One region of the Shouchella oshimensis genome, then DNA from elsewhere that is predicted to be linked to it. Evidence: predicted binding sites of a transcription regulator. Region 1 holds the regulator's gene; each other region holds the start of a gene.
What was found. The regulator LexA, encoded in region 1, represses DNA repair genes until DNA is damaged. The targets are predictions, from matches to a motif close to CGAACATATGTTCG.

Region 1 (7,341 bases):
GGGTAATCTGGATGTGGTTATTAAATGGTGACATTGGACTTATTAATCAGCTTTTAGCGATGATAGGTATTGATGGACCAAACTGGTTAACAAACCGTAGTCTAGTCCTTCCCTCGATCGCAGGATTAAGTATTTGGTGGGGTCTTGGGACCAATATGGTTATATTTTTGGCCGGGCTTCAAGGCATCTCTAGAAGTTATTATGAAGCGGCAGACATCGATGGAGCAACATCCATCCAAAAATTTCTGCATATTACTTTTCCACTACTATCACCAACAACTTTTTTTGTCGCCATTATGTCCGTTATTGGTTCGTTTCAAGTATTTGATCAGGCATACGTCATGACACAAGGTGGGCCAGGTAAAGCAAGTTATACCCTTGTGTATCACATTTATGAAACTGCATTTGGTCGTTCTGCCTTTGGACCAAGTACAGCTTCCGCTATGGTCCTGTTTGTGATCATCTTAATTTTTACGCTAATCCAATTCTCAGTTTCAAGAAGGTGGGTGCATTATGAAGATGGAGGAAAGTAGGACACCACTACGTCAAAAACAGCCAGGAAAGCTAAAACCAGCGACTGGATCTCAGTTAAGACCATCAAAAATTGCCCTACACTTTGCGCTCATATTGGGTTCACTTATCATGGCTGGCCCTTTTATTTGGATGGCATTAAGCAGCTTAAAATCATTTGAACAGATATTTGCCGTACCTCCAGTGTGGATTCCAGATCCATTTATGTGGAGTAATATTACGGATTCACTAAATGCGATGCCATTTGGTCGCGCATATTTTAATAGCTTCTATATCTCATTTGTTGTTGTATTTAGTCAATTACTCACTTGCTCGATGGCAGCCTATGCCTTTGCAAAAATTAAGTTCCCAGGCTCACGATTTCTCTTTATCGCCTTTTTGGCAACAATGATGGTGCCGATGCAAGTGACGTTAATTCCTTTGTATATTATTATGGACAGTATTAACTGGGTAAACAGTCATTTATCGATCCTTGTACCAAACGCACTGTTTAATGCATTTGGTGTTTTTCTTCTAAGACAATTTATCATGGGTATCCCAAAAGAAATGGAAGAAGCAGCGGTAATGGATGGAGCAAACCCACTATATATTTATTGGAAAATCATTTTGCCATTAGTTCGCCCGGCACTAGCTGCGTTCGGTATCTTTTCATTTATCGGAATTTGGAATAACTTTATCCAACCACTCGTCTTTTTGAGTGATCAAAACCTTTATACGGTGCCACTATTACTCGCAACATTTAAAGGCTTATACGTAACCGACTGGCCATTAATGATGGCTGGAGCAACAATCTCCGTCATTCCTGTTCTAGTCATCTACATTTTTGCCCAACGCCAAATCATTGAAGGAATCGCCTTAACCGGAGTAAAAGGATAGAAGCTACCCCCAGTGTATATACGCTGGGGATTTGACTGTGGTTTCGGGGAAAGTGGAGCGATGGAGTACCGATTGAAACGATAGAAGACCAAAGTGAAACGATGGAGTACCGATTGAAACGATAGAAGACTAAATTGAAACGATGGAGCACCAATTGAAACGATAGAAGACCAAATTGAAACGATGGAGCACCGATTGAAACGATAGAAGGCAAAAGTGAAACGATAGAGCACCATATGAAAAGATGCCCCCGAGCAAATCAATAGAGTAGCACTAAAGACAGATAAAAAGTCGATATATATGTTTTATCTCAACTCTCAACCATTTCTCCGCGTTTCTATGAAAAATGAAAAATTCTTTACACATTCCTGTTACAGTCTGCATCCCTTTGTATCCTATTAGAATCCTTTTCAATTCCAAGGACTTAGCAACTGCAGGTGGATTTGCCCCAGGTAGTCAAGGTACTATAGAAAACACTTGTTGTATATATGGAACGCCAACCGAATAACATTACTCTCATTCATTAAATTTCACGTACCGTAAATTGAGCAGATACATGAATTAGTCTCTAGAAATGAGTAAACATAAAAACACCTCAAACATCTAATGTTTGAGGTGTCTCACTGTCAACTTTTAATGAATGGTACGGAATACACCAATGACTTTTCCAAGGATCGTCACAGAAGATAAGATAATTGGATCCATTGAAGCATTCTCTGGTTGGAGCCTAATACGATCTTTTTCTTTAAAAAAGCGTTTTACTGTTGCTTCGTTGTCCTCGGTCATCGCAACAATGATGTCACCGTTGTTTGCTGTTTGTTGTTGACGAACAATGACCATATCACCGTCGTAGATGCCAGCCTCAATCATACTTTCCCCTTCAATTACTAACACATATGTATTCTCATCAGCCGACATATGTTCAGGAAGAGGTAAGTAGTCTTCTATATTCTCGACTGCTGTAATAGGAAGACCGGCTGTTACTTTACCGATAATTGGTGCATAGCTTGCTTGTCGTTTTGGGGATTCGTTTTCTGCTAGCATATCTTCAAGGTCTAATACTTCAATTGCTCTAGGTTTAGTGGGATCTCGACGAATGTAGCCCTTTTTTTCAAGTCTTGATAAATGCCCATGTACCGTAGAGCTAGATGCTAACCCAACAGCTTCTCCAATTTCACGAACGGATGGCGGATAGCCTTTTTTTCGGACTTCTACTTTTATAAAACCAAGAATCTCTTCCTGACGTCTTGAAAGCTTTGTCATACCAGTACACTCCTCTTACGTTTCCTTTATAGATAAATCGTACCATACGAACATATGTAACGCAAACATAAGTTCTAAATTAAATGTTGACACAAACGGATGTTCCCTTTAATATAAAAGGCGAACAAACATTCTATAAGAGGTGAGCGTTATGAGTAAGAAATGGACAGGACAGGAATTCTTTTTACTTGGAGCAGCCGTATGTACGTTATGTCTTATGTATTTGACAATTTTACTTCCAGGTTCATTTGGTGATGATCAGTTTGTGGATGGCATAGAAGATCAGAAACAAGAGCAAGAACAGTTTGTAGATTCTGAATATGATAATGGTCAAATCAATGGAACAAGCAATCAAGATTATGCGTATAAATTTAACAGTGGAGAACGAACTAATGGTGCAGACAACGAATAGAGTAATCATTTACAGCAGGGTAAGCACGGAGAAAGAAGAACAACAAACATCGCTTGAAAGACAGCATCAAGAGTTATCATTAATGGTTGAAGAAAAGGGCTTGGACTCTCGTTAAGTCAATAAAGGAAAAAGCAAGTGGGTATGAAATAGATCGAGAAGAACTATTAACGATTCTCGATTTAGCAAAAGAGAAGGCGTTTGATTGCCTTGTGATTCAAGATGAAACACGACTAGCAAGAGGACATGCCAGAATGGCTCTTCTTTATCAGCTAAAGAAATATGGTATACAGGTTTATACATTGCAAGATAAGGACCGCATGCAACTATCTGAAGCTGATGAAATGGTTTTAAGTATCGTCTCAATTGTTGAGGAATATCAAAGGAAGCTTCATAATCTTAAAATAAGAAGAGGAATGAGACGTGCGATGGCTGAAGGCTATCATCCTGAGCAAAATTTCTCCAGTTTAGGTGGTGGAGGAAGAGACCGTCTAGATGTCCCACTTCAGGAGATTATCCGTCTGCGGGAACGTGGCTTAGCTTTTTATGATATTTCTGCAACATTAAAAGGGCTTGGGTATAACTTATCAAAAGCGACCGTTCATAGAAGATATCAGGAATATATGAAGAATCAAAAGCGCGAACTAGATGAGAAGAATTAGGCATTGAATTTGCCGGTTGCGATTAGTCATGGTAACATACCACTCATAAGATATGTTCAGGAAAGTGAGTGTTTATGATGCTTCATCAAGATAAATTAAACAGGATTAATCAACTAGCTAAAAAGGCGAAGGAGAGTGGCTTAACACTTTCAGAAGCAAAAGAACAAAAAGAATTACGTGCGGAATATCTAAAAGGGTTTAGAAATTCATTTAAAAACCAGTTACATTCTGTCACGGTTGTTGATGAAGAAGGCACGGATGTGACCCCTGAGGCACTTAAGGAAAGTAAAAAACGTAATAACGGGAATACTCATTAAGGACTAGCTTTTAGACTAGTTCTTTTTTTTGTTATTATTGATAGTTGTCTGACCTTGTGAAATTGATGTAGATTGTATATGATGAGGGAGAAAAAAGAAAATAATGATCTACGGGAGGATGAACATACATATGTCTACAAATGCTGAAAATATTGCAATAAATACGATTCGCACATTGTCTATTGATAGTGTTGAGAAAGCCAATTCGGGTCACCCAGGAATGCCGATGGGAGCTGCACCAATGGCTTTTGCTTTATGGACAAAATTTATGAATCATAATCCTGGTAATCCAGAGTGGAGTAACAGAGACCGTTTTGTCTTGTCTGCTGGCCACGGCTCGATGCTTTTATATAGCCTCTTGCACCTTACAGGTTATGATTTAGGCTTAAAGGATCTTCAACAGTTCAGACAGCTAGGAAGTCGCACACCTGGACATCCTGAGTATGGTCATACACCAGGCGTAGAAGCAACAACTGGCCCACTTGGACAAGGTGTTGCAATGGCAGTTGGTATGGCAATGGCTGAAAGACATCTTGCAGCTACTTATAACAAATCAAATTTCCCAGTTGTCGACCATTTCACTTATAGTATTTGTGGTGATGGTGACTTAATGGAAGGGATTTCGGCTGAAGCTGCTTCACTTGCAGGTCATCTGAAGTTAGGCCGTTTAATTGTGCTGTATGATTCTAATGATATTTCATTAGATGGAGATCTACATCATTCTTTCTCAGAGAGTGTAGAAGATCGTTACAAAGCATACGGCTTGCAAGTGATTCGTGTGGAAGATGGAAATGATGTGACAGAGATTTCTGAAGCCATTGAATCGGCTAAGGCTGATGATCGTCCAACTTTAATTGAAGTGAAAACGACAATTGGTTTTGGTTCACCAAATAAATCAGGAAAATCTGCTTCTCATGGTTCACCACTGGGTGCCGATGAAGTGAAATTAACAAAAGAAGCATATAAATGGGACTACGAAGGCGATTTTTATATTCCTAGCGAAGCGGCTGAATTGTTTGCTCGTGTGGTTGAAGAAGGCGCTGATAAAGAAAAAGAATGGAATCAATTATTTGAAAGCTACAAGGCTGAGTTCCCAGAGCTTGCTAAAGAGTATGAACTAGCGATCGCTGGAAAACTACCTGAAGGCTTGGGACAAAGATGCACCCGTTCATGAAGTGGGTACAAGTGTGGCAAGTCGTGCATCTGCGGGACAAGCATTAAATGCATTTGCTAAAAACGTACCACAATTATTTGGTGGTTCTGCTGACTTAGCTGTTCTAACAACACAACGTTAAAAGGCCAAGATAACTTCAGTCGTGACCAGTACGATGGTCGTAACATTTGGTTTGGTGTACGTGAGTTTGCAATGGGAGCAGCACTTAATGGAATGGCGTTACATGGCGGATTAAAAGTATTTGGAGGAACATTCTTTGTTTTCTCTGACTACCTACGTCCGGCTATCCGATTAGCTGCATTAATGGGACTTCCTGTTACGTATGTGTTCACTCATGACAGTATCGCGGTTGGAGAAGATGGTCCAACACACGAACCGGTTGAGCAACTGGCTGCACTACGAGCAATGCCGAATCTTTCTATTATTCGTCCGGCTGATGGAAATGAAGCAACAGCTGCATGGAAATTAGCATTAGAATCAACAGATCAGCCGACAGCACTTGTATTAAGCCGCCAAAACCTTCCGACTCTTGAAGGAACAGCTGAAAATGCGTACGAAGGAACAAAAAAAGGTGCGTACGTGATTGATGAAGCAAATGGAGAAGCACATCTTCTACTTCTTGCTTCTGGTTCAGAAGTTGCACTAGCTGTTGAGGCGAAAAAAGAACTAGAAAAAGAAGGTATTCTTGCAAATGTCGTAAGTATGCCGAGCTTGGATCGTTTTGAAGCACAATCAAAAGAATACAAAAACAGCGTCATTCCGAAAAATATTAAAGCTCGTTTAGGAATTGAAGTTGGCTCCTCATTAGGATGGGACCGTTATGTTGGAGATGAAGGACAAATTCTTGCGATTGACCGCTTTGGCGCATCTGGTAAAGGCTCTGAAATTCTAGCTGAGTATGGATTTACAGTTGAAAATGTTGTGGCACGAGCTAAATCGTTGCTTCAATAAGAATTTGTATGGAGGTAGTCAATTGACTGCCTCTTTTTTGTTTTAGACAAGTCTCGACGAAATGTTCGACACTAACAAACAGCCTTTTTAAGCGGAAGCATGTATACTAAGCACAAATTCCGTAATACAGGAGGGTAAGGATGAGAAGCTATCAATTATATTTGCTAGATGAGGCGATTGTGAATCGTTATTACGGGCAAGAAATTAAGCTTTTTAATTTATTTTGTGAACGATTTCAGGCTGATCATACGCTAAAACCCTTACTGACTAAACAGGTTGAGTATATTACTAAACCTTTGCCAACAAAGGAATTACTGAAAATTTTATCAAAAGAAGACCATTATTTAAGCAGTGAACAAGTAAATGTATCTACGTATCGAATGGAGCATAGTCCATCCGGTAGTTGGGTTGATGTGAAACTTCGAGATCACCATCTGCTCTTGATGGCTTTTGGGAAAATGGAAATTGAGACAAGACTCTTTGAGCGACTAAAGGAATTAAATACGTATTTTTTTGCGGTAAACGTTGGACAACGACGTTTTGGCTGGCTTGGACCGATAAAAAAAGTACAGGCTTTCCAAAACAGTCATTCAATTTGAAAAGCTGTCCTTTTAAAGAGCCTCATTATGCGATATAATAGATGAGTATGTTCGGATTCGTTCCGAACGTTTGATCTAGTTTGAAGGAGGACGTTCACCGAGATGTGGATTCATATTATTGGTTATACTGTAGCCGTACTTGCGGGATTGGCTATCGGATTCTTTATTGCACGTAAAACAATGATGTCTTACTTGAAAAAGAACCCGCCTATTAACGAGCAAATGTTACGAGTGATGATGATGCAAATGGGACAAAACCCATCCCAGAAAAAGATTAATCAAATGATGAAAGCGATGCAGAAGCAGCAAACTAAATAAATGATGCAAGCACCTCTATATGGGGTGTTTTCTGCTTTGAAGGGGAGAATGTGTATGAGAGTTTACCGGGATTTGTGGTGGTTTTTTAAAGAAGAGAAAAAAGCTTATATTATTGGCATAATAGTCTTAGTTCTAGTATCAATACTGGTGCTAGTGCCACCGTATGTGATTGGTCGAGTAGTTGATGGAATTTATGACTCTACTTTAACGAGCGATTCACTCACAGGTTGGATTCTTTTAC
Region 2 (7,341 bases), 230 kb from region 1:
GTCGATAATCTCTCTTTAACCATTAACAGCGGAGAATTTTTTGTGTTAATTGGACCAAGTGGGTGTGGAAAAACAACAACAATGAAAATGATTAATCGCTTAATTGATCCCACAGAAGGGGTAATTAAGATAGATGATGATCGTGTTCAGGACGTAAATATTAATAAATTACGCTGGAATATTGGCTATGTATTGCAACAGATTGCCTTATTTCCGAACATGACAATTGCTGAGAATATCGCAGTTGTGCCTGAAATGATGAAATGGAAAAAGACCGAGATTCAATCTCGTGTAGATGAACTTTTAAACATGGTTGGTTTAAAACCTGAACAATTCAGAGATCGCATGCCAAATGAGCTCTCTGGTGGACAGCAGCAACGAATCGGTGTTGCAAGAGCGCTTGCTTGGAATCCGAATATTATCTTGATGGATGAGCCCTTTAGTGCACTTGACCCAATAAGTCGAGAGCAGTTGCAAGAGGATATAAGGAATCTCCAAAAAGAAATCAAAAAAACAATTGTATTTGTCACCCATGACATGGATGAAGCATTACATTTAGGTGAAAAAATATGCATGATGCGCGATGGTGCTGCTGTTCAAATCGGCACACCAGAAGAACTTTTGACTAATCCAAAAGATGAGTTTGTGCAACAATTTATCGGAAGTCGAGCTCTTAAAAAGGGAAAAACGAGTTCTGAGAATAAGATCCGCTCATTTATAAATAAAAGCAGTTCATATCTTCGCCCTGAAATAGATGAATTGGATGAGCAGCTGCAATTTACAACAAAGCCTGATGGCAGCCTTAATCAAACGTATTTTCAATCGGTTCACCGAACAGATGTACAAGCTGTTTCAGGTGATTATACGGCGAAGGATGCCTATACAACCCTACAAAAGCTAGAGATTCCCGCGATACCCGTAGTAGAGGATGAGATGATTATCGGCACAATCTCATACGAGGATCTAGCGAGAATGGCTGCTGAAGGGAGTGTGGCAAGCAAATGAGTCATTTGCAGGATTTTTATCAGTTATTTTTACAAAGACAAGATATGCTGTGGTCTTCTTTATGGGAGCATCTACAGTTATCGATTATCTCCTTATTAATTGCTGTTTTTATTGCCGTTCCATTAGGCATCGTTTTATCGAGAAAAGATCGAATCGCCGAATTTATCATTGGTATTGCGGCTGTTCTTCAAACTATTCCAAGTCTAGCCTTACTCGGATTTATGATTTTATTTGTAGGCATAGGTACAACACCTGCAATTATTGCCTTAACTGCTTATGCCCTTTTGCCTATTTTACGGAATACATATACGGGTATAAAAGAAGTAAATCCGGCTATTCGCGAAGCAGCTCGTGGAATGGGTATGAACTCATATCGTAGTCTTATTAAGGTAGAGCTACCGATTGCCTTACCAACCGTTATGGCCGGTATTAGAACGTCAATGGTGTTAATTGTAGGTACGGCAACACTAGCTGCTTTAATTGGTGCTGGTGGTCTTGGAGACCTCATTATGACTGGTATTCAACGTTCGAATAACGAGTATATCTTACTTGGTGCGATCCAGCCGCTCTTTTGGCTCTATTTTTTGATGGGATATTACGTGTTACCGAACGATTAAGCAAGCGTAGCTCGTATAAACCAGTATTAGCTGTCATTGGTTTAGCTTTAGCTATTATTTTTGTCCCAATGCTTGCTATGCGTGGTTCAATTGGACCAGATCTTGTAGTTGGAGGAAAAATGGGTGCTGAACCTGAGATAGTTGGCAATATGTATAAGCATTTAATAGAAGACGAAACGGATCTAACTGTTGAGGTACAAGGAAATCTAGGAGCAACGGATTTTGTCTTTAATGCCTTACGTGTAGGAGATATTGATGTGTATCCTGAATTTTCAGGAACCATTGTTGGTGAGCTTTTAGCACTGGATGACTTCAGTTATGACCCTGATGAAGCTTATGAACAAGCAAGGGAAGGAATTTATGATGAGTATCAATTCCGCTTCCTTGAACCGATGCTATACAATAATACGTACGCAATTGCTGTACCAAGAGATAAAGCCGAGGAAAATAACATTGAAACGATCTCTGATTTAGAATCAGTAAAAGATGACTGGAGATTTGGTTTTTCCTTCGAATTTATTGATCGCCAAGATGGGTATGCAGGATTTCCGGACCGGTATGGATTTGAGCTTGCTAACGTTTCTTCTCTCGATGTCTCTGCAGGCATTCGAGCGATTGAAAGTGAAAACATTGAGGGAACAGATGTGTTCTCAACAGATCCACAAATTGTCGAAAATGATCTCGTAGTGCTAGAAGATGATGAAAGTTTATTTCCACCTTATCAAGGAGCTCCTTTGATTCGAGAAGAAACATTGGAGCAATATCCGGAGCTTGAAGATATCCTGAATCAGCTTGCAGGAAAAATTTCTGAGGAAGATATTCAAGAATTAAATTATTTGGTCGATATTGAGGATGAAAACCCATCGGATGTAGCAAGAGATTATCTGGTTGAAATCGGATTGCTAACTGAATAATGAGTGTTAATGCAGGAATTGGGGTATGATGTTTGTACATGATTTATGAGAGGAGTGATGGAAATGACAATCGAGAACCCATCAAATCAGGCGATTACAAATATTTTTCACACAAGTAAACGAATTGCTGTGGTAGGATTATCAGATAACCCAGAGCGTACCTCCTATATGATTTCAGAGGCGATGCAAAAAGCAGGCTATGAAATTATCCCCGTGAATCCAACTGTCACAGAGGTATTAGGTGTAAAAGCTGTGTCATCCCTCAAAGAGATTGAAGGTGACATTGATATCGTGAATGTGTTTAGAAGAAGTGAATTCCTTCCTGATATCGCAAAAGACACTGTAGAGGTTGGTGCAAATGTCTTCTGGGCACAACTTGGTGTTACAAACCAAGAAGCCTATGATTATTTACGTGAACACAATATCACAACGGTTATGAATCGCTGTATCAAAGTAGAGCACGCCAAATTCAAGTAAAATGTTCAGGGAGGATGCCAATATGGTATCCTCCCTATATAAACGAATAAGTTAAACGTACATCATTTATAAAAAATCGGCCAAATCTAAAGAATAACGATACAAAAATAGAAAAGATCCTTGATATAACTGAAATAACCATTAGAATTAACTTATATCATACGCTGAGAAACACATGTTCGGTTTTGTGCTACAATAGCTGTAGCAAGTTGAAAGGGGTTCAGACGTTGGCAAAATCACAGATAGAATATAACGATGATGCGATACAGGTACTAGAGGGCTTAGAAGCTGTTCGTAAAAGACCTGGGATGTATATTGGTAGCACAGATGCAAGAGGGTTACATCATCTCATTTATGAAATTTTAGATAACGCTGTGGATGAGGCAATGGCCGGTCACGGTAATTACATAAAAGTAACACTACACTCTGATGGGAGTGTCTCAGTTTTAGATAACGGTCGAGGTATGCCTGTTGGAATGCACAAAATGGGTAAACCCACACCAGAGGTCATTTTAACTGTTCTTCACGCAGGTGGAAAATTTGGACAAGGTGGATATTCTACAAGTGGAGGCTTACATGGAGTAGGTGCTTCTGTTGTGAACGCACTTTCTGAATGGCTAGTCGTTGATATTAGACGAGATGGTGAGCTTTATCAACAGCGATTCGAAAAAGGTGGAAAACCAGCAACAACACTTGAGAAAAAAGGCAAAACTCGAAAGTCCGGAACGGTTGTTCGCTTTAAGCCGGATCCGACTATTTTTACAACAACCACGTTTAATACAGAAACATTATCAGAGCGCTTACGTGAAGCGGCATTCCTTTTAAAAGGACTACAAATTGACCTTTCTGATGAACGAGGCTCTGAAACGATTGAGGAATCCTTCGTATTTGAGACAGGTATTGAAGCATTTGTTCATTACTTAAACGAGGGCAAGGAAACACTACATCCGGTCATCACATTTAACGGGGAACAGAATGGAATTGAAATGGAGATGTCGTTTCAGTTTCATGATGCGTACACTGAAAATGTATTAAGCTTTGTGAACCATGTTCGAACAAGAGATGGTGGAACACATGAGCTTGGTGCAAAATCTGCGATGACAAGAAGCTTTAATGAACACGCAAGGAAATTGAAGCTTCTAAAAGATAAAGATAAAAATCTTGAAGGTGCAGATATACGTGAAGGCTTTACAGCGATTATTTCGATTCGTGTTCCAGAGGCTCAGCTTCAGTTTGAAGGACAAACAAAAAGCAAATTAGGCACACCAGAAGCACGTTCTGTTTTAGATGGCGTTGTTTCTGAGAAGCTTGCTTATTTCTTTGAAGAGAATCCGGACATTGGGACAAGCCTCATTCGAAAAGCAATTAAAGCCTCGCAAGCTCGCGAAGCCGCAAGAAAAGCACGTGAGGATTCACGTAATGGTAAGCGGAAAAAGCGTGATGTGTTATTAAGTGGGAAACTAACACCTGCACAATCACGTAATCCAAAACGGAATGAGCTATATCTAGTGGAGGGTGACTCAGCAGGAGGTTCGGCTAAACAAGGTCGTGACCGTAAGTTCCAAGCTGTATTACCCTTACGAGGAAAAGTCATTAACACAGAAAAAGCAAAACTAGATGACATTATGAAAAATGAAGAAATCCGCACAATTATTCATACAATTGGCGCGGGCGTGGGTGCGGACTTTACAATTGAGGATGTAAACTACGATAAAGTTGTCATCATGACTGATGCCGATACCGATGGGGCACATATTCAGGTGCTACTACTTACATTTTTCTACCGCTATATGAAAGAGCTATTTGATGCAGGAAAGATTTACATTGCCTTACCTCCACTATATAAAGTGAGTAAAGGAACAGGTAAAAAAGAAGTGGTTGAATACGCGTGGGATGAGCGTGAACTAGACAAAGCTACAAAGGCAGTCGGCAAAGGTTATGCCCTGCAGCGCTATAAGGGTTTAGGTGAGATGAATCCCATTCAATTATGGGAAACAACCATGGATCCTGAGACACGTACATTAATTCGAGTTACACTTGATGACGCAGCAAGAGCCGAAAAGCGTGTAACGACTTTAATGGGGGACAAAGTTGAACCCCGTAGAAAGTGGATTGAGTCTCATGTCGCATTTGGACTTGAAGAAGAGACAAATATCCTTGAAAATGAAAACCTTGGTGTAACGGAGGGCGAGCAAAATGTCTAAAACTGAACGATATCTTGATCTTCCGTTAGAAGACGTAATCGGTGATCGATTTGGACGATACAGTAAATATATAATCCAAGAGCGGGCATTGCCAGATGCACGAGATGGCTTAAAGCCCGTTCAACGACGAATTTTATACGCAATGTATAAGGAAGGGAATACATCCGAAAAGGCATACCGTAAATCAGCCAAAACTGTCGGGAATGTTATCGGTAACTACCATCCACACGGAGATTCTTCCGTATATGAAGCCATGCTGCGCATGAGTCAAACCTGGAAGGTGCGTCAGTTACTAGTCGACATGCACGGGAATAACGGCTCAATTGATGCGGATCCTCCAGCAGCGATGCGTTATACAGAAGCAAGACTTTCTTCAATTAGTTCAGAGCTTTTACGCGATCTAGAAAAAGACACCGTTGAGTTTATTGAGAACTTTGATGATACGGAAAAGGAACCGGTGGTACTACCAGCTGGTTTCCCAAATCTACTTGTGAACGGTTCAACGGGAATATCCGCAGGTTACGCAACAGATATTCCACCTCATAATTTACGCGAAATCATTGATGGAGTCATTATGCAGATGGAAAATCCATCAACCACACTTGATGATCTTCTCCAGGTTGTGACTGGACCTGATTTCCCTACTGGTGGCATTGTACAAGGACTTGAAGGCATCAGACAGGCCTATCAGACCGGTAAAGGCAAGGTCGTTGTGCGAGCTAAAACAGAGCTTGAGGATATGCGTGGAGGCCGTCAGCAAATTGTCATTACTGAAATTCCATACGAAGTTGTTAAATCAAATCTCGTGAAGAAAATGGATGAGATTCGTTTTGATAAAAAGGTAGACGGAATCACGGAGGTTCGTGATGATACCGACAGAACGGGTTTACGTATTGTTGTGGAGTTAAAGAAGGATGCGGATCCAAATGCGATCCTACATTATTTATTTAAAAACACGGATTTACAAACAACGTATCACTTTAATATGGTCGCTATTTATCATAAAGCACCTCAATTAATGGGACTACAGGCATTAATCCAAGCATACATAGATCACCAAAAGTCTGTGATTAAGCGACGTTCTGAATTTGAGCTGCGCAAGGCACAAGCTAGGGAGCATATTGTTGAAGGGCTAATAAAGGCTGTATCAATCCTTGATGAAGTGATTAAAGTAATCCGTGCCTCTCAGGATAAACGAGATGCAAAAAATAATCTTATCGATTCATTCCAGTTCTCTGAGGAACAGGCAGAGGCTATTGTAAACCTCCAGTTATACCGTTTAACAAATACGGATGTTACCACTCTTCAAAAAGAAGCAGAAGAGCTTAAAAAGCAAATTCAAGACCTAGAAGCGATTTTAGCTAGTGAGAAAAAGCTCATCCAAGTCATTAAGAAGAATTTAAAACGAGTGCAAAAAGAGTTCGGTGAAGATCGACGAACGCAAATTACAGCTCAAATTGAAGAACTTAAAATTAACATGGACGTTTTGATTGCAGCTGAGGATGTTCGTGTAACGGTTTCTGAGTCTGGATATGTTAAACGTACGAGTTTGCGCTCATTCACTGCATCAAGCAAAGAGCCACCTGGTATGAAAGAGGGAGATAGCGTACTCTTTAATGAGGAGCTAAACACTACAGATACATTGCTACTCTTTACGAAACAGGGAAATTATTTATTTATACCGGTGCATCAGCTTCCTGATATTCGCTGGAAGGATAACGGGCAGCATGTCGCAAACTTAGTTACTATTGATCGCGATGACGAATTTTTGTGCGCGATGGGTATACGTGAATTTAAGGAAGAAGACTCACTCTTATTCCTAACAAAAGAAGGTATGGTCAAACGATCTCAGCTATCGCTCTATCAAGCAACTAGACACTCCAAGGCACTTGTTGCCTTAAAGCTAAAAGAAAACGATGAATTACTTGCAGTAACAAAGACAAAAGGAACCAACGAAATATTCCTGGCAACACGAAATGGATATGGATTATGGTTTGGTGAAGAAGAAGTTAGTTTAGTTGGACAGCGTGCAGCTTGGGTAAAAGCCATAAATCTAAAAGAGGATGATGTTGTCATCGGAGCGGAGACCTTCTCCTTAGATGAAAAGGTAGAATTTATCTTAGC
Region 3 (7,341 bases), on a different contig from region 1:
TGCGTTCTACGGATTTTTTCATGTAGTCATGCTCAGCTTGGAATGGAGGGCATTCATCAAAAGCCATCATAATATCTGAACCGAGTGCATTTTGAATTTCCATTGCACCTTCAGGCTTTAGAAAAAGCTTTGCTCCATTAAGATGATTGCGGAATTCTACGCCTTCTTCTGTAATCTTACGCAAATTACTCAAACTAAATACCTGAAAGCCGCCAGAATCTGTTAAAATCGGACGATCCCAGTTCATAAACTTGTGTAGGCCACCTGCTTCACGAATAATCTCATGTCCAGGACGAAGCCATAAATGATACGTATTACTTAAAATAATTTGAGCATCCATACGATGAAGATCTTCAGGACTCATCGTTTTGACCGTAGCCAACGTTCCAACGGGCATAAACATTGGTGTCTCAAATGTCCCGTGTGGTGTATGGACTCGGCCAAGTCTAGCTCCTGATTGCTTACATGTTTTGATGTGTTCATACCTAATAGCAGACATACTCATATCCCTTTCTTGTTACTTAATCAGCATAGCATCGCCAAAGCTGAAAAAGCGATAATTCTCTTGTACCGCATGTGCATACGCGCGTAAAATGGCTTCTCGTCCACCTAACGCACTTACTAGCATCACAAGGGTTGACTTGGGTAAATGAAAATTTGTAATTAAAGCATCAACGGCTTTGAATGTGTAACCTGGATAGATGAAAATATCTGTCCAGCCTGATGCCTCTGTAAATGTCTCTTGAGCCGTAGCAATCGTTTCAAGCGTACGCGCAGAGGTTGTTCCAACTGCAACGATTCGCCCATGACGCTCACGAGTTTCTTGCAGGATCGCTGCTGTTTCAGCACTCATTTGATAAAATTCTGAATGCATCTGGTGTGTTTCAATTGTATCAACACTCACAGGACGGAATGTACCTAACCCAACATGAAGCGTGATTGGTGCGATTTGTACACCCTTCTCTTTTAAACGAGTGAGCAATTCCTCAGTAAAATGCAACCCGGCCGTTGGCGCTGCAGCGGAGCCAACATGTTTGGAATAAACCGTTTGATAGCGTTCACGGTCATCAAGTGTCTCCTTAATATAAGGAGGCAGGGGCATTTCACCTAACTGATCAAGCACTTCATGAAAAATACCGCTATAACTCATTTCAAAGTCGCGCCCACCTTGCTCGCCTTCCGCTACACATGTTGCTTTTAACAAACCGCCACCAAATTCAACCACCGTGCCAACCTTCACACGCTTAGCTGGTTTAGCTAAAGTCTCCCAAGCGGTCACCTTCTATTTGTTTCAAAAGTAAAAGCTCAATTGCGGCTCCCGTATCCTGCTTTTCACCGTGTAATCTCGCAGGCATCACACGAGTGTCATTAATGACCAAACAATCTCCAGCACTTAGCTCATCTTCAATCGAGGAAAAAAATCGATCTTCTGTTTCTCCCGTTTGCTTATCTAGCACAAGCAAACGAGACGCCGTTCGATCAAGAAGCGGCGTCTGCGCAATTAATTTTTCTGGTAGGTCAAAATCAAAATCTTCTACGTTCATATCTATACGTCACCTTTTTTTGTTGTCATACGTAAGTCCTTCATAAGAATAACGGACTTATCCCTTCAAATCAAGCACTCAGCGTCGAAATAATAAGAGAAGCAAACTGAGTACCACACTTACAATAATCGAAGTCATCAACGGAAAATAAAACGTCATATTTTCTCGTTTAATCACAATATCTCCGGGCAAGCGTCCAATTGGCAAAAATCTGCCGCCAAAATGCCATAACAAACCAACTACAATCAAGACCAATCCGCCGATAATCAGCAGCTTTGGAATATCGCTCATGATTCTGGCACCTCTAGTTTAAAGTGTTCATAACAAGCGTGTGTCACTACACGTCCTCTTGGAGTACGCTGTATAAAACCGATTTGTAAGAGATACGGCTCATATAAGTCCTCGATTGTCTCTGATTCCTCGCCAATAGTCGCCGCAATCGTATCCAACCCAACAGGACCACCACGGAATTTTTCGATCATTCCTCGTAATAGCTTGTCATCAATATGATCAAGACCAAGTCGATCTACCTGCAATCTTTCTAAAGCACCTGCTGCTAACTTATATGTGATGACCCCTTCACCCTCTACCTGCGCAAAGTCACGAACACGTTTTAACAATCGGTTTGCAATACGTGGTGTGCCTCTTGCTCGTCTAGACAACTCTTCCGCTGCACCCTCTTCAAGCTCTGTTACAAAAATATCTGCTGTGCGTCTTATGATGTCTGCAAGCTCTTGCTCATTGTAGTACTCCAAACGCTCTACCACACCAAATCGATCACGGAGTGGTGCTGAGATCATTCCAGCTCTCGTTGTAGCGCCAACCAATGTAAATGGAGGTAAATCCAAACGAACGGATCGCGCTGTTGGCCCCTGACCAATGACTATATCTAAGCAAAAATCCTCCATCGCTGGATACAATACCTCTTCAACCGAGCGATTTAAACGATGTATTTCATCAATAAATAGGACATCTCCTGGCTCCAACGCAGTCAGAATTGCAGCCAAATCACCAGGTCGCTCAATAGCCGGTCCCGACGTAGTCCGCATTTGCACACCCATTTCCGAGGCAATAATTGCCGACAACGTTGTTTTTCCGAGACCTGGAGGACCATGTAACAAGACATGATCAAGGCTTTCTTCGCGCATCTTAGCAGCTTGAATATACACTTCTAAATTACGTTTCACCTTTTCTTGCCCAATATATTGTGTAAAACTTAACGGGCGAATCCCACTTTCAATTGAATCCTCCATTGGCTGGCTCTCTGCTGAAACCAAACGCTCTTCCATGTGATAACCGCCTTTCCTTAACGCTTAAGCAGAAGCTGAAGCGCCTTCTTAATGTAGCCATCAATCTCAAGCGTCTCTTCTTCAAGTTTTGGACGAACTTTCTTTAATTCCTTTTCTACATAGCCAAGTGCACGTAAAGCTTCAAATGCCTCTTCTAATGCGTCCGTTTTCGGCTCTTCATAAGGAGCAAATAAAGTTGGTTCTGCTGATAGTACGCCTTCCCCTGCAAAATCAGTCAGTTTACCCTTCAGATCCAAAATAATTTGTCGCGCTGTTTTTTTACCGACTCCAGGAAAACGAGTCAATAGTGCTTCATCCTCTTGTTCAATTGCCGCCACCACGTGTTCAGGCTGCCCAGATGCACAAATAGCAAGCGCACCTTTTGGTCCAATCCCTGAGACATTTAACAGCTTTTCAAATAAAGCTCGATCCTTACGTGTTGGAAAACCAAATAATCGGATTTGATCTTCTCTCACATAATGATGCGTAAAGATTTGAATATCCTTATGTACCTCATGCTGGTAAATATACGGATTTGGACAGAATATCTGATATCCTAACCCGTGATGGTCTACCACTACATATTGAGTATCAATGGTTTCAAGCGTTCCTTTAACATAATCTATCAAAAGTCTAACCTCTCTTATGCGAACATTTATTTCTATTTTAGCACATCAATCGAGCGCGGTCACACCGGAATCATGTGTAAAGCCTTCTAAATCAGGGTATGGTAGCTTATGGTTAAAAAGGAAGGAGAATGTAGTATGTTCAAACGTGATCAAGCAAACGCCTTAATGACCCTTCAGCCTAAAGAACGATACTACCGCAGTCTGATTTTTGTACCTTTTGTCCTTTTGTTTATTGTTCTTATGTTTGTGATTCCCGGTGGCAATTGGCCTCTTCCAGTCAAAATCATCATTTCCGCGCTATTCATTATCTTAGTTACTTGGCGCCTTATCATTAATTATAGGAGGGCTAGAGAGCAGATTGAACTTGAGAAAATAGATCAACAAAGATAGAACAATAAAAAAAGGCGTCCACACTGGGACGTCTACATACTCTTTAGCTCGTTCTTCTTTTTATGGTTTCCCTCTACCTGTGTCGACTTTCCCTGTTGTGGTGTATTCAATAACTGGTTTGCCTACCGCAGCCTGTGTTTGATGAGAGAATCCTGATGAAATACTGATTAACACAATGGCCACACTTAGTGTGATCATCGATTTTCTTATTGCTAATCACTCCCCAAAGTAAATTGAAGAACATTCATTTCACGAGCTATTTTCATATAATTCAACGCAAGTTTGTAATTTCCTTCTTTTTCATAAAAATTTGAAATTTCTTCGCAGACCTCTGCTGTATCAAAATACAGTTCATCATCTTTTAGCATTTGAATGCCTTGATCCACTTTCAATTGGTCAGGATTCACATGAAGATGCCTGCAAATTAAGCATCTAGCCTGATATTCAATGTTGCCACGTTCAACAGCTAACTGTTCAGCCTCAACTAGCAACGACAGTGCCCCAGGCTCTCCAAGTCTCAGCTTGATAAAAGACAGATCTGCTTTTGTTTTTAATGCGATGACAGAGCTTTTATGTTCTGGAATCGCAAGCGCCAACTCCATATATTCTTTTGCTTCTTCTTGTAAGTTTTGTCGTAGTCTATTTAAACCGATTCCTCTAAGGATTAATGCATGAGCAAACGGAATATCTACGGACTCTCTCCGAATGCGTTGATACCTAGTTTCAGCTTCATCAAATCGATTAATTTCCGTATCAATTGCCGCTAAAACAAGTTCAGCATACAAGACTTTCTCGCGATAGGACTCGTCCATTTTAAAGATATTTAACGCCAGTTCCAAATAAGAAACAGCAAATGTGTATTGATTAATGTGATAATACCCTTCTGCAATACGTTGATAAAACTCCGCACGTTCATAATCATCCGTTACATGCTCAAGTAAGTTTTCAGCTCTAACATAAAGTCTAATCGCAGCTTTAAATCTACTTTTGTGAAATTCATTTTGACCGTTCATAAAATAATAAAGAAACTCTAAAAAGGGGTCGGTTTGATCCATTATCACGACTGGAGGACCTTCAACGTGATTTACTGATTCTTGTAACAGCAACTGATGTCTAAACTCAAGCAATGAATAATAGGCCAAAACCTTGTCACTCTGCTCCATGTCCGATAGTAGCATTGAAATTTCTTGCTTTATTACAGTCGATTTCTCTATATCTCTAGCAATCATCAATTTATACCATTCTGCACATCTTGCCCCAACTTCAGCAGCTGAAATTGCTGTTCTCAAACAACCACCTCCCTATATCTATTATACCGGTAAAATTTTCATGCTGACAATCACTAAGAACTGGAAATGGGTTGTTTTTTTTTGAAAACTGAATAGAAAAATAGAGTGCCCATTCATTAAGCACTCTACCTCTTTTTATTTTTAAACAAAAACACTCAAAAGCAGTACAAACACTAATCCACAAACAGATATAATCGTTTCAAGTGCCGTCCAAGTATAAAACGTTTCTTTGACGGTTAATCCAAATGACTCTTTGACAATCCAGAATCCTGTGTCATTCACATGAGAGGCAATGACACTACCTGCTCCAGTTGCAAGCACCATTAGCGCGAGATTGACATCTGATCCACCCATAAGCGGAATTACAAGGCCTGCCGTAGTAAGGGCTGCTACTGTTGCCGAGCCTTGAGCTACTCTCATTAAAGCAGCTATTAACCAAGCTAAGAACAGTGGTGAAAGAGAGCTTCCTTCAAAAATCTGCGCAACGTAATCCCCTACGCCACCAACAATAAGCACTTCTTTTAAAGAACCACTAATCCCTAAAATTAATAGAATCATACTGATTGCTTTCACAGACGTTTCTGCAGACTTCATCAGTTGAGACATTGTCCGTTTTTGTGAAATACCCATCGTATACAAGGCTACTAACAATGAGATAAACATAGTGGTTGTCGGTTGACCAATAAAGGCCATAAAATCAAACGCTGCATTACCGGATACACCGGTTGTTTCCTGCAGTAGATTTGTAATCGTTGCGATTCCCATTAATAGGACTGGGAACAATGCTGTTAGTGCACTTTTAAAAAATCCTGGTGTTTCTTCAATTAGCATCTGCTCTGCATCACCAATTGATGCCATTGCACTTGTATTAATTTTCTCAAATGCCTCAGGAACGAGCTTCCGTGCATATTTTGTAAATAAAGGTCCTGCGATGATAACGGTCGGAATTGAAATAATGAATCCGTATACAAGAACCATCCCAATGTCGGCACCGTATTCCCCGGCAATTACAGTTGGTCCTGGATGTGGTGGCAAAAAGGCATGTGTTACTGATAAAGCCGTTGCCATCGGTAATCCTAAATATAGAAAGGAGACATTCACCTGTTTTGCGATTTGATACACAATTGGAATTAAGAGAACAAGTCCCACTTCAAAAAATAACGCAATCCCTAATATAAAGGCAGTAAGAACTACAGCCCATTGAATCTTCTTCTCTCCAAAAATATCAATTAGCGTAACAGAAATACGTTGGGCTCCCCCACCGTCAGCAATTAATTTACCCAAAATAGCTCCGAAACCAAAAATCAGTCCGACACTACCAAGCGTACCTCCCATACCCGTTTCAATCGCGGCAACGATCTCAGTTAACGGAATTCCTAATGCCACTGCGAGTAAAAACGATACAATAGCCAACGAAAGAAACGTATTGATTTTTAATTTCATGATCAATAATAGTAATAATGCTACTCCTAATGCCGTAATGATTAAAGGCATTTCCTCCACTCCCTTTTAACACCCAAAATTATTTCTATCTTTCTGGATATACAATCACTTTGATACTCTTATCCTTTTGACTCAAAGCATGGTGAAATGCTTCTTGCACTTCACTCATTGCATAAAAATCAGTTAATAGTTTACTAGCTGAATCTTGATCTTGACTTAATAACTCTATAGCCTGTTCAAATGTGTTTCGATATCGATAAATGGGTAGGTAACTGACTTCTTTTTGAATCATTTTTAATAAAGGCATAGCTGAACTAGACTTTGCCTGGAAACCCAATTCCACCTATCTTTCCCCCACGCTTCAAAAGCCTTACAGCCCACTCTAGCGCTTCATCTTTTCCTGTCGTATCTATCACACAGTCATAGCCTCCGAGCATTTCAGCATGATAATCTAACGAGTGAACCGCTTGATCCTCCCTAATTTGGATTCCATGAGTTGATCCTATTTGCTTAGCAATTTCCAAACGAAAAGGTTCAACGTCTGTAACCGAAATCGTTTTAGCTCCAAACCACTTTGCTGCTAGAATCATACATAATCCAACTGGCCCGATTCCCATGATAACGACGTGACTATTTGGTGCTAGCTGTAATTTTTGAGCAGCGTAGATCCCAACTGATAATGGTTCTGCAAGCGTTGCCACTTCATTTGATACGTGATCAGGTATTTTATATGTAAAGTGAGCAGGATGAGCAAGGT
Region 4 (7,341 bases), 280 kb from region 1:
AATTTTCGCAAACAAATGAATATCTTTTTCAGACAGCTTACGTGGCATTCCACTGCCATCTACATGTTCATGGTGAGAGAGGGCAATATGGGCAGATAACGAACTCATTTCAGAATTTTTACGAAGCACATTAAATCCTCGCCATGTGTGGTGATGTCCCAGTTCGACCTGTGGTTCGTTGTCTTTTTCAGTTGCCATTTTTCCAATGTCATGCATGAGAGCTCCTGTTGCCAGCTCATATAACTTGGATTTTGATAATCCAAGTTTCACACCAACAATGGTAGAGATCATACACACATTTAATGAATGAATAAAGAGTCCATTATCCTCTGTACGCATATCTGTTAAGCTCAACAAGGAATGGCTATGCGCCAAAATTTCTTCTACAATATTTTTGACAGACTGCTGAATGGATTTTAGTTCAAAACCTGCACCTTCTTGTACAAACTGAAAGGATCCTTTTAAAGTAGCAAGCGTCTCTCTTTTTACTTCATCCGACACCATATCTTCTTTTTTAATTTCTTTATCAAAAGGGTCCTGAAGGTACACAGCTTGGATTCCTAGCTTTTTTAGTCTTGTAATTAATGTAGGAGTGAGCGAAGCCCCTTCATTTAATAGGACCCTGCCATCACTTGTATAAATTTGTTTACCTAATTTCTCATTTGCTTGCGTGAGTTCAATGGTCGTATAGCGCATGGTGAAACCCCTTTAGTTAGAATACATCTATTATACTAGTCTTCCCTGTTTATATCGGCGCCTTCTTCCTTGAATCGTTGTCTTTTTTGATAAATAGTTCTAGAGTCACGGGAAATGGAGCAGTGTAATAGTAATGTTCTAAATCAAAAGGCAGAGAGAGAAAGTGGACTCTGCAGTCACAACGCTACCGGGATGTAGGAGCGCTAGATTCTAATGGATATAATACTCTGTTCAATCAATTGCATAACTCTGACAATTCTAAGGTTCAAACACTCGAAAAAGCAAAAGAAGAAATGAATCGTCTAATTTGCAAGAAGAAGATTATTACCCCGGTAAATATTCGGCATCGGCAATGGTGAAAGCCAAACCTCTCCAATTTCGTCAAGCTTGCATATAAGCAAAGCAGCTAAATTAGAGATAGATTGACTCAAGCATCAACCTCATCTTCTTATTTTTAATACACAAAAAACCGACCCGTTATGTTGTTCGACTAACATAACGGGTCGGTTTTTCGAGAGGTAAAACATTTCTGTTTTACTCTTTTTTATCTGCAGTGACAAATGGAACGGGTTGTTCTGTCATTACTAGGTTAGCTTGGTGCAGATACATGAACACCTTCTGTTTCTAGTATTTGCATGATACGAAAGTGTGCTTTTTCTCTAATTTCCATAAAGGGTGCCCACTGATTTGTATCCGTGAAATACGTAATCATTAGGTTATATCCTGATTCTGAAAACTCTTCAAACCTGACAATAACTGAACCCTCTACAATGTCATCAAAGGTCTGAAGCTCTTCATCAATTCGATTTCGTAGTTGCTGAAGCTTTGCACTAGACGTTGATTGTCTTAATCCAAGACTAAAATACACACGCCGTTTGTCCATTTCAGCCCAGTTTGTAATTGCCTCATTAGCCAACGTGGAGTTCGGAATAATGACCAGTGTATCTGAAAACGTTCGGATTTTGGTGCTTCTAAATGTAATGTCTTCAACTGCCCCTTCTACTGTTGGTGTCTCAATCCAGTCTCCTTTTCTAAAAGGACGTTCTGTAATAATGATGATCCCACCAAAAAAGTTTCCAATTGTATCTTGGGCAGCTAGTGCAAAAGCAAGACCACCTATACCAAGACCGGCAACAAATGTACTAATATTAAATCCCCAATTATCAACAATTATCGCGAGCGTGATGGCAATCACTAAAAAGCGCAAGATCTTTGATAAAAAAGGAATAAGCATGCTTTCTTTATCCAGTTCCGCCTTATTAGCAAAACTATAAATAACCGTTGAGTGGTTTGCTGTGTAATTATATAGTCCCCACCCTACAACAAAAATAATGCTTGACCGATATACGTTTTGTACAAAACCTTTATCCGTTAGATTCAAATAATCTAGATATTGAAAAGCTAAATACGTACCGATCACGGCCCATAGCAGCCGCAGTGGCCTTTCATATGATTTTAAAACATTGGTTACCACTTTTGTCGAACTACTTTTTGATAGTTTAATTATCAACTTATTAATATACTTTGTGAACACTTTCCTGAAAATTAGGAAGAGTAAAAAGATCCCGATGGATAGTGCAATATTGATCCAATCGAGATTTATTAGCTTTTCTACAAACTTATTCAAGCGATCCATACGTAGCTCCTCCCCGTTTCTCTGTCATCTTTTTCATACAGGATACCTTTTGAATGGAGCTTGTTTCAACTAAAAACAATTATAGATCGACAAGATCCACCTTTTTTCCTGCTACTACCGAGCGCAAAATAGCCCAAGCGACGGCTTGGGCTGAGAAAGATATCGAGCATCGGAACGATTTTAAAACGGATCATGATCAAGTGTTTTTTGAATAACTTTGGCTAGCTCTGGTTTCGATGACTCTTTGTTTGACGATTTGGACTGAGTAGCCTCTACGACATCTTTCATTCCAGCAAGAATGTCATCACCAGACTCCATCATGGCTTCGGTCAAATGATGGTCCTCTTTCTTGTGATTTGAACCTGTTCGTTTGATTGCTTTTGTATTTGTGAGAGCATACAAACCCGCCGCTGCTAGGAATCCACCTGCAGCCCCTCCGATCATATAACCAGTGTGATGCCGCTTCTTTCGTTTGAACATGTTTTTCACCTCTTTTTTTGTTATCGTGTGTAGTGGGAGAGATTTTATACATGGCTTATAAAAGGCTTTACTCTATGCTAAAATAAAAAGAACAGCTCTTTTACGATACTCGTTCTTGGTTCACAAGAATGTATTATATATTTTTAGGAAAGGTGTTTATCATGAAAAAAGGACTTCTAGCATTTTCTATTGTTGCCCTTTTCATGATTGCAAGCTGCGCGATTGGGCAGAATCAATCGATTCAGTACCAAGAGGATACGTTCGATACACTTGAAGCTGATCTAAGTGCACCAAGCGAAACAGCCTTGCATGAACCGGTCACGATCTCTGTCCGTGTAACCTTGGGAGAAGAACCCTTCACGGATGTAGAAAACGTTGATTTTGAAATATGGCGTAATGGTGAAAGAGATTCAGGAACAACTGTTGCCGCCCAAAAAGCTGATTCTGGTGTTTACACACTCGACACTTCTTTTGAAGAAGACGGCATTTATCACATACAAGCCTATGTAGAAGCTGACGAAGAGCATCTTACGTCTTCCAAACGAATTATTGCTGGAGATGTTTCTGAAACAGACTTAGAAGCGGCCGAGCAAGAATTTCAACAAGAACAAGATCAAGAAAAGGCTCAAGAATCAAATTCTAACTAATATTGTGTACAGCAGGGAAAACGTTACGAATGCTCGTGACGTTTTCCCTTTGTGCCTACTGGAGTTGCATCATGTATTCTGCTATATCTATTTCACAAAAAATTAAATTGTACACACTTATTCTTTGGCCGATCCTCATTACTCAGATTAGTTACCATGCCATGAATGTGATCGACACAATGATGTCTGGTCGAGCTGGAACCACTGACCTAGCTGGCGTTGCCGTTGGCTCAAGTCTTTGGGCACCTATTTTGACTGGATTTAATGGCATTCTGATGGCCGTTACCCCAATCATCGCTCAGCTTCTTGGAAAAGGAGAGAAACAAAGCATTTCTCGCTCTGTTCTCCAAGCATTGTATCTGTCTGTCATCTTAGCGCTACTTGTGTATCTCGCTGGCATTTTTTTCTTGCCTTCTATTCTTCAATTTATGGGTTTAGAGGCAGAGGTTTCACATATTGCAAAACATTATTTAATCGGACTATCTATTGGTCTTGTTCCACTTTTTGCATCAAATGTTCTGCGCTTTTTCTTTGATGCACAAGGCTTCACACGAATTACAATGGTTATCCTACTGATCGCCCTACCTATCAGTGCTTTTCTTAATTACATCTTGATTTTTGGAAAGTTTGGCTTTCCAGAACTCGGTGGGATCGGAGCTGGTTATGCCACTGGGATCACGTATTGGATCATTTTTGGCTTGAGTGTGTTTATGACTTTCAAAATCCCTTCTATTCGTTCGTATGCACTCTTTTCTACATGGTTCCGTCCGTCGCTTAAGGCCTGGAAGGGTCAACTTGCGTTAGGTTTACCCATGGGGCTATCTATTTTTTTTGAAGCAAGCATCTTTTCTTTTGTCACGTTGCTAGTTAGTCGCATGTTTACAACTGATGTTATTGCCGCTCATCAAGCAGCGTTAAATTTTGCATCCTTGTTATTTATGATCCCACTTAGTATGTCGATGGCACTAACCATTGTTGTAGCGTACGAAATCGGTGCTGGTCGTTTAAAAGACGCCAGACAGTATAGTAAGATTGGGATTACAGCCTCGATGCTCATCATTTCGGTTGCTTCTGTGTTACTTTACTTTTTTAGAGAATCCATTTCGTATCTGTACACAGATAATCAAGATGTTGTCCAACTTGCCATGAGTTTCTTTGTTTTTGCGATTTTTTATCAGCTGTCTGATGCAGCTCAAGCCACTTTACAAGGTGTACTTCGTGGCTACAAAGACGCTGCAATTCCTTTTATTATTGCGTTGATCTCCTATTGGGGAATCGGGATCCCTTCTGGTTATCTCCTTGCGACTTTAACTGATTTGGGACCGTTTGGTTTTTGGATAGGTATTATTATCGGACTTACTTGCGCAGCGATTGGTTTCTGGATTCGACTGGCTCTAATCAATCGTCGTTTCCGTCACTCACTTTAAAACGAATGAACCCCCTTTCTATTGGACATAGTTGTAGTAGATGCTTTCTACATGGAGGTGGGGTAGCTTTGATTGTATGGATTCAATCACTATTGCTTGCGGCAGGACGACCATCTAGCGTTGGAAATCTACCTATTATCCTTGTTGCTGTTTCGATTGGGATTATGGTCATCATTATGGGTGCGTTACTTATTTACCTTGCACGCAAGCGTCAAAAAAGCTGAATAAGATACAAGATCAAAAGAACCAAGCTATTGGTTCTTTTTTCTAGTTGTATAAGAACGTATATTCGCATATAATAAGAACATCCATTCGCCACGAGGTGAAAAAAATGAAGAGTGTTATTTTTTTAGTTGATATGGAAAGCTTTTACGCTTCTATTGAAGTGGCTAGAAGACCTGAGTACAAGGGTAAAGCCCTTGTCGTATCCGGTGATCCAAACCGGCGTAGTGGGGTTATTTTAGCCGCTTCTAAGGAAGCCAAGTATTACGGTGTCAAAAATGCAGAACGTCTTTGGGAAGCTAAACAAAAATGCAACCAATTAATTATTGTTCCTCCACACATGCAGGACTATATCGAAGTATCAATGGAGATTACATCTATTCTGAAGACCTATACAGACTTGGTTGAACCCTATTCCATTGATGAACAATTTATGGACGTAACCAATTCCCAACGGCTATTTGGTTCTCCTCTAGAGATTGCCAAAAGGGTTCAAACACAAATCTGGAATCAGTGCGGGGTAAGAGCTAGAGTTGGGATTGGCGAGAATAAGATTTTAGCTAAGCTAGCCTGTGATCATTTTGCTAAAAAAAATGCAGAAGGAATATACGAGCTAAAGGCAGACCAGCTTCAGGACACACTTTGGCCTCTACCTGTTGAAGACTTGTTTGGGGTTGGTAGTCAAATGAAACGTCATCTCTATGACCGAGGTATTCGTACAATTGGGCAACTAGCTGCGACAAAAGTTGAATTCTTCAAAAAGAGATGGGGAATACATGGTCAGGTGTTATGGATGAACGCTCATGGGGTTGATTATTCACCTGTGAAGATTTCCACTCACGATGGTCAAAAAGCAATTGGACATGGTATGACCCTGCCTTATGATTATGCAGAAAAAGCAGATATTCACATCGTTTTGCTTGAATTGTGTGAAGAAGTATGTCAGCGGGCTCGAAAAAATCACGTCCACGGTTCAACCGTCTCACTTAGTGTTTCGGGTGCAAGCTACGAGATCCGCACAGGTTTTCACCGCCAGTTTACTATGCCTTATGCGACAAATGCTGCATTAACCATATACAAGCATCTCTGTCAGCTACTTGATCAATTTTGGGATGGGAAACCTGTACGCCGCTTAGGCATCTCGCTTTCTAGTCTTTCTGACGGAGACTCTGTTCAGCTTGATTTATTTGAACACAAACAGCAGCAAGAGAACCGGGAGCTGGGAGAAGCAATGGACCTTATTAAAGCTCGCTTCGGTAAAACCGCTCTACTTCGAGCTTCCTCCCTACTACCGGCCGGCCAAGCCAGAGAGCGTGCCGCAAAAATTGGAGGGCATTATAAATGAGTGATTACTTAAAACGTGGAAACTTGTTATGGGAGGGGAGCCGTATGATGCTACCTGAACATAAACAAGCCATTCGTGCTCAAAACGAGCAAGAAAAACGCGTAGATCCTCCACTACTAGATCAACAGGAGTTAGAAGAGCTCGGTATCGTCGCAATGGAATCCCTCTCATATACCATTCCCGTTCATATCGTGTATTGGGAAGATGGATTTTACCGCAAAATAATCGCTGCCGTTGAAAGAGTGGACCAACAACAAAAACGAATCACCTGTAGAGAAAGCGCGGAAGTCAGTATAACCATAGAGATCAGTCAGTTAAAGAGTATTGAACGAATTTAAAGGAAAATCAAGTTGTGATCTCTCCCTATTCATATTGATGTAGGGAGAGGGTTTTTGACAACTTTATAGAACATATTTTTAATAGCAATACTTTAAGCTAATGAAATGGAGAGAAATCACATGAATATAAGGTTGGCTGAAATACAAGATATGAAGCAATTAATAAGAATGAGATGGGATTTTACAATTGAACACGATGATAGTAAAAAAAAACGAATCATTCGCTGAATTTGAAAAAGAATGCCAAACTTTTTTGGAGAACACTCTTAAAGGAGATCAATGGTTTATTTGGGTCGTGGAGGATAACGGAAAAATCATTTCACATATATACATAGAATTAATACAAAAGGTGCCACGCCCTGGGAGGATAACATATCCATTTGCATTTATGACCAATGTATACACGATTCCAGAGTATAGAAACAAGGGAATTGGAAGTAAATTACTACAGTCAATAAATAAGTGGATGAAAGAAAACAAGTATGAATTTGTTATTGTATGGCCGAGTGACGATTCAATTGACTATTATCATAAAAATGGTTACGTTCAT

Region 2: parE (DNA topoisomerase IV subunit B) is a predicted target of LexA. The motif match lies at 3,182-3,195, and genes of this name have one in related genera.
Region 3: ruvA (Holliday junction branch migration protein RuvA) is a predicted target of LexA. The motif match lies at 3,482-3,495, and genes of this name have one in related genera.
Region 4: NDM98_RS04815 (DNA polymerase IV) is a predicted target of LexA. The motif match lies at 5,165-5,178, and genes of this name have one in related genera.

The regions. Positions count from the first base shown of each region.
Region 1 covers NZ_JAMQJY010000001.1:614,562-621,902, reverse strand. The annotation lists gene NDM98_RS03425 (carbohydrate ABC transporter permease) at 1-533, shown strand, start outside; gene NDM98_RS03420 (carbohydrate ABC transporter permease) at 514-1,407, shown strand; gene lexA (transcriptional repressor LexA) at 2,041-2,670, opposite strand; gene NDM98_RS03410 (hypothetical protein) at 2,822-3,082, shown strand; partial or broken gene NDM98_RS03405 (YneB family resolvase-like protein) at 3,063-3,741, shown strand; gene NDM98_RS03400 (DUF896 domain-containing protein) at 3,819-4,058, shown strand; partial or broken gene tkt (transketolase) at 4,189-6,183, shown strand; gene sirA (sporulation inhibitor of replication protein SirA) at 6,324-6,782, shown strand; gene NDM98_RS03385 (YneF family protein) at 6,885-7,100, shown strand; partial or broken gene NDM98_RS03380 (ABC transporter transmembrane domain-containing protein) at 7,155-7,341, shown strand, end outside.
Region 2 covers NZ_JAMQJY010000001.1:386,851-394,191, forward strand. The annotation lists gene NDM98_RS02215 (ABC transporter ATP-binding protein) at 1-1,005, shown strand, start outside; partial or broken gene NDM98_RS24890 (ABC transporter permease/substrate-binding protein) at 1,002-2,536, shown strand; gene NDM98_RS02225 (CoA-binding protein) at 2,600-3,013, shown strand; gene parE (DNA topoisomerase IV subunit B) at 3,241-5,217, shown strand; gene parC (DNA topoisomerase IV subunit A) at 5,210-7,341, shown strand, end outside.
Region 3 covers NZ_JAMQJY010000002.1:66,755-74,095, forward strand. The annotation lists gene tgt (tRNA guanosine(34) transglycosylase Tgt) at 1-499, opposite strand, end outside; partial or broken gene queA (tRNA preQ1(34) S-adenosylmethionine ribosyltransferase-isomerase QueA) at 518-1,544, opposite strand; gene NDM98_RS14705 (DUF2905 domain-containing protein) at 1,623-1,835, opposite strand; gene ruvB (Holliday junction branch migration DNA helicase RuvB) at 1,832-2,833, opposite strand; gene ruvA (Holliday junction branch migration protein RuvA) at 2,851-3,462, opposite strand; gene NDM98_RS14720 (hypothetical protein) at 3,598-3,852, shown strand; gene NDM98_RS14725 (hypothetical protein) at 3,913-4,050, opposite strand; gene NDM98_RS14730 (response regulator aspartate phosphatase) at 4,065-5,141, opposite strand; gene NDM98_RS14735 (gluconate:H+ symporter) at 5,283-6,635, opposite strand; gene NDM98_RS14740 (MDR/zinc-dependent alcohol dehydrogenase-like family protein) at 6,670-6,927, opposite strand; gene NDM98_RS14745 (alcohol dehydrogenase catalytic domain-containing protein) at 6,899-7,341, opposite strand, start outside.
Region 4 covers NZ_JAMQJY010000001.1:890,412-897,752, forward strand. The annotation lists gene NDM98_RS04785 (HD-GYP domain-containing protein) at 1-696, opposite strand, end outside; gene NDM98_RS04790 (mechanosensitive ion channel family protein) at 1,286-2,332, opposite strand; gene NDM98_RS04795 (hypothetical protein) at 2,513-2,812, opposite strand; gene NDM98_RS04800 (FixH family protein) at 2,974-3,459, shown strand; gene NDM98_RS04805 (MATE family efflux transporter) at 3,531-4,886, shown strand; gene NDM98_RS04810 (hypothetical protein) at 4,955-5,110, shown strand; gene NDM98_RS04815 (DNA polymerase IV) at 5,218-6,453, shown strand; gene NDM98_RS04820 (YolD-like family protein) at 6,450-6,791, shown strand; gene NDM98_RS04825 (GNAT family N-acetyltransferase) at 6,988-7,341, shown strand, end outside.